Regions from separate parts of the Janthinobacterium sp. JC611 genome, predicted to be linked through region 2. Evidence: predicted binding sites of a transcription regulator. Region 2 holds the regulator's gene; the other holds the start of a gene.
What was found. The regulator FliA, encoded in region 2, starts transcription of late flagellar genes. The targets are predictions, from matches to a motif close to CTAAAGTTTNNNNNNNNNNNGCCGNTA.
Positions count from the first base shown of each region.

Region 1: a site for FliA is predicted at 1,360-1,386, ahead of J0O65_RS04645 (FlxA-like family protein). Genes of this name have one in related genera too.

Region 1 is NZ_JAFLJN010000003.1:380,778-382,977, reverse strand. It holds gene J0O65_RS04650 (PrpF domain-containing protein) at 23-1,249, opposite strand; gene J0O65_RS04645 (FlxA-like family protein) at 1,417-1,767, shown strand; gene J0O65_RS04640 (sensor histidine kinase) at 1,809-2,200, opposite strand, start outside.
Region 2 is NZ_JAFLJN010000081.1:22,680-24,879, forward strand. It holds gene J0O65_RS25505 (MinD/ParA family ATP-binding protein) at 1-628, shown strand, start outside; gene J0O65_RS25510 (RNA polymerase sigma factor FliA) at 676-1,407, shown strand; gene J0O65_RS25515 (flagellar motor protein) at 1,389-2,135, shown strand; gene motD (flagellar motor protein MotD) at 2,141-2,200, shown strand, end outside.

The sequences.
Region 1 (2,200 bases), on a different contig from region 2:
GCCGTCCCTGCCTGGCCTTGTTTTAGATCTGTTTCAGCAGCCAGGCCTTCAGCGCGGCGGAAGCCTGGTAGAGCGGCACATGGCCGCGCAGCAGGATTTGCGCGCTGCGCCGGTACGCCGCGCCGTGGATGGCGATGTGTCCCGCCGGATCTTGACGCGCCACGATGGTGGTGTCCAGGATGCCGGCCGGGTTTTCGATGCCGACCTCGATATCCCTGTCTGCCAGCCCGACGGGCTGCAAGCCATGCGCCAGGCCATGCGCCACCGTTCCTTGTATCAGGCACGCCGCCGCCAGGCAGCAGCCGCCCGAGACGGCCAGCGAGGCGTGGCCCGCTTGCGGCGTAAAGTAGCGTACCGCAATATTTCCCTCTCGCGCCGCCGCGCCCACGATGCAGAACTTGGGGATGGTTTCGCTGCGTTCCAGTTCTTCCCGTGTCATCGATGCGCCATCGCGCCGCCGCAAGCCCATCAACAGTCCCGCCGCGCTCCACACCTGGCGGATGGCCTGCATGAAAGCCGTGTCCACCTCCAGTTCCCATACCGGTTCCTGCGCCGTCTTGCCGAACTGGCTCGCCAGCGCGATGACCATGGGCACGGCCACGTCCACGCACGAGACGTCATAGCCGTGCACCTGGTCTTGTACATTTCCTGTCGGTAGTAATTTGCCTGTCTTGGCGCCTGCGGGCTGCTGCAGGAACAGGTCGACGCGGGGGAAGTGGCCGGGTACGCCGGGAATGCTGCTCGCCGTAAAGCTGCCATCGAGTTCGCGCGTCATGCGCGAGGTGGTGATAACGCCCGTATTGGTGTTGCGGATATCGATATCGTGCGCGCCGATCGCCAGGGCCTCGATCACGCCGCTGTCCAGGCCCCACAGTTGCAAGGCCGACGACATATTGCCGCAGTTCACGCTCCAGTCGATATGCGCATGCTCGCCAGCCAGCTGCGCCAGGGTGCTGACCAGGCGCGGCCGGCCCGCATGCCGTTCCACCTCGGCGAGGAAGACTTTGTTGCTGGTGGGCGCGCCGCGTCCCAGGCCCGTGATCTGGCGGTTGCCTGGCAACGGGCCGGACTGGGGCGTGCCCATCAGGTGGCGCAGCAATTCCTCGCGCAGTGCCAGGTCCGGCGGCACGCAGGCCGCATGCAGAACCAGGCCCGTCGACGTGCCGCCACGCATGTGGTGGACGGGAAACTCGATCACGCCGCAGCGCTGGCGCAGCACGAGGTCGGGCAGGGCGGGCAGCAAGGGCATGGCGATCCGATCAAGGTGTGTCTGGGGACATGCCAGTGTGCCAGCTTTCTGTGCCGAGGAGCAAGGGTGCGTGCCGGCGGCCGTCTTTACCTGCCTTTACACCCGCCGCACTACATCCGTGCCCATGCCTGCCGTTAACCTTGGTATCGAAACACTGAGGAGGCATCATGGTAGCGGCAATCGGTTCAGGCGGCGCGGTCGGCACAGTCGGCGCGGCCAGTAGCGCCAGTGCGGGCGGCGGTGCGCAGATCGCGGCGCTGCAGAAGCAGATCACGGCGGCGCAAAAGCAGTTGACGGAATCGCAGAAAGGTGAGCAGACGGAAGCGTCGCAAAAGCTGCAGCAGCAGCTGGCGCAGCAAATCCAGGCCTTGCAGGCGCAAATTGCCCAGTTGCAAGCGGCCGCCGCGCAGAAGGCGGCGCAGCAAGACGCTCAGCCGGCCAGCGGCGCCGAGACGGCGACGAGCCCGGCCAAGTCAAGCGCGTCGACCCTGGGCAGCATCATCGATACGCAGGCCTGACAGCATCTCCGGGCATAAAGAACGCCAGGCTCGCCGACAGGTCAGCCTGGCGTTTTGACGGGCAACAGCATTTCCACGCACAGGCCGCCGCCGCTGCGCAAGCTGGCCGTGATGCGGCCGCCATGGGCGTTGATGACGTGCTGGGCGATGGCCAGGCCCAGGCCATGGCCGTCCGTGCTGTGCTGGGTATTGCTGGCGCGGAAGAATGGTTGAAAAATGCGGGCCAGGTCGGCGCTGGCCACGCCGGGGCCCCGGTCCAGCACGGCGATGCGCAGCCAGTCATGCTGGCACGACAGCTCCACGTCCACCGTGCCGCCATCGGGGCTGTGCTTGACGGCATTGCGCACCACGTTTTCCACGGCGCGCGCCAGCAGTTCCGGCTGGCCCGTGACCATGGCGTCGGCCGTGGCCGCGTCGCCCGCCAGATCGATGC
Region 2 (2,200 bases):
CGTGGCGCGCCAGCAGTGCGGCTTGAACCAGGTCATCCACCAGGTGCCGCAAGGCTTCGGCGTGGCCAGCCTGGGCGCGCGCAACCACCTGATGGACAGCATGGATTACGCTTCGGCCGACGAGTTGCGCCGCCTGGGCAAGACCTTCGACGTGCTGGCGCGCCAGAGCGGCATCGTGCTGGTCGACGGCGTCGTGGCCGACGAGGGCGATTGCTTCCCCGTGCCGCTGATGGCCTCTTCCGATATCGTCGTGCAGGTCTCGACCAGCGCCACCTCGATCAAGGCGGCGTACTGCCTGATCAAGCGCCTGAGCCAGGAACTGGGACGCCGTCCGTTCGGCATCCTCGTCACCGGCGCTTCCGAATCCGAGGCAAAAGTGGTTTACGATAATATGGCGCAGGCGGCAAGCCGCTACCTGGCCGTGAAGCTGACCTCGATGGGGTCGGTGCCTGCCGATGAATATCTGCACCGCGCGGCGCGCCTGGGCCGCAGCGTGGTCGATGCCTTTCCGCTGGCGGGAGCGTCGGTGGCGTTTCGCGGACTGGCCGAGCGGCTGGCTCGTTCGGCGGCGCCGGTGCTCGGCGGCACCTTGTACCAGACGGGGAGCCCGCATCAGTTCAGCGCCTGACACCCACCGCGGCACCAGATAAAAGATGAGAAAACAATAAGCAGCCTATGTACACGGTCAAAGGGAAATCGAACAAGGACTATTTGCTGACGGAGCACATTCCGCTGGTGAAGCGTCTGGCGCACCATATGAAGGCGAAATTACCGCCTTCGGTCGAGGTCGATGACCTGATCCAGGCCGGCATGATCGGCCTGCTCGATGCCATCAGCCGCTATGAAGAGACGCATGGCGCGCAGTTCGAGACGTATGCCGTGCTGCGCATCCGCGGCGCCATGCTCGATGAATTGCGCACCAGCGACTGGCTGCCGCGCAGCATGCGCCAGAACATGCGCAAGATCGAGGAAGCGATGAGCATCCTGCAGCAGCGCCTCGGCCATCCGCCGACGGAGTCGGAAGTGGCGAAACTGCTGAAAATGTCGCTGGCCGACTACCAGGAAATGCTGGGCGACGGCGGCGGCCACCAGCTGCTGTATTACGAAGATTTTCATGACCCGGACGGCAATGACAGCTTCCTCGACCGCCACTGCGTGGACGAGGACAGCGACCCCTTGCGCTCCCTGCTCGATACCGATTTCCGGCAATCCGTGATCGATGCCATCGACGCGCTGCCGCCACGCGAGAAAATACTCATGGGCCTGTATTACGAAGAAGAGCTGAACCTGAAGGAGATCGGCGCGGTGATGGGCGTGTCCGAATCGCGCGTCTCGCAGCTGCATACCCAGGCCGTCGCGCGCCTGCGCGCAACCTTGAGGGAGCTGGCGTGGACTGGTCCAGCGTAATCGGGCTGGCGCTGGCGCTGGCGGGCCTGCTGGTCGGCCAGGCACTGGAAGGCGGCAAGATGGCCTCATTGCTGCAGCCGGCCGCCTTTGCCATCGTCATCATCGGCACCTTCGGCGCCGTGCTGCTGCAAACGCGGCTGCGTACTTTTGTCCGCGGCCTGGAAATGCTGCGCTGGGTGTTCCTGCCGCCGCCCGACACGCGCGCCGCGCTGGCGCGCGACATCGGGCTATGGAGCCTGACGGCGCGCCGCGACGGCCCGCTGGCGCTCGAGCGCCTGATGGAAAACACGGCCGACCGCTTCAATGCCAAGGGCTTGCGCATGATCGTCGACGGCATCGCGCCCGACAAGCTGCGCCAGCTGCTCGACGTGGAAATCTCCGCCTATGAAATGGCCGAGCGGCAGGCCGTCAAGGTGTGGGAATCGGCGGCCGGCTATTCGCCCACCATCGGCATCCTGGGCGCCGTGCTGGGCCTGATCCACGTGATGGAAAACCTCACCGACCCGAGCAAACTGGGCAGCGGCATCGCCGTGGCCTTCGTTTCCACCATCTATGGCGTGGGCCTGGCCAACCTGCTGTTCCTGCCGGTGGCGAACAAGCTCAAGGCCATCGTCTCGCGCAGGGTGCTGCAGTATGAAATCACGGCCGCCGTGCTGTACGACATCGCCACGGGCGACCACACGCGCATCATCGAAGAGCGCGTTTCCAGCCTGCTGCACGAGCACTGACCATGATGCGGCGCGCGCGCAGGAAATATGACGAGGAAGCGGACAACCAGGACCGCTGGCTGATC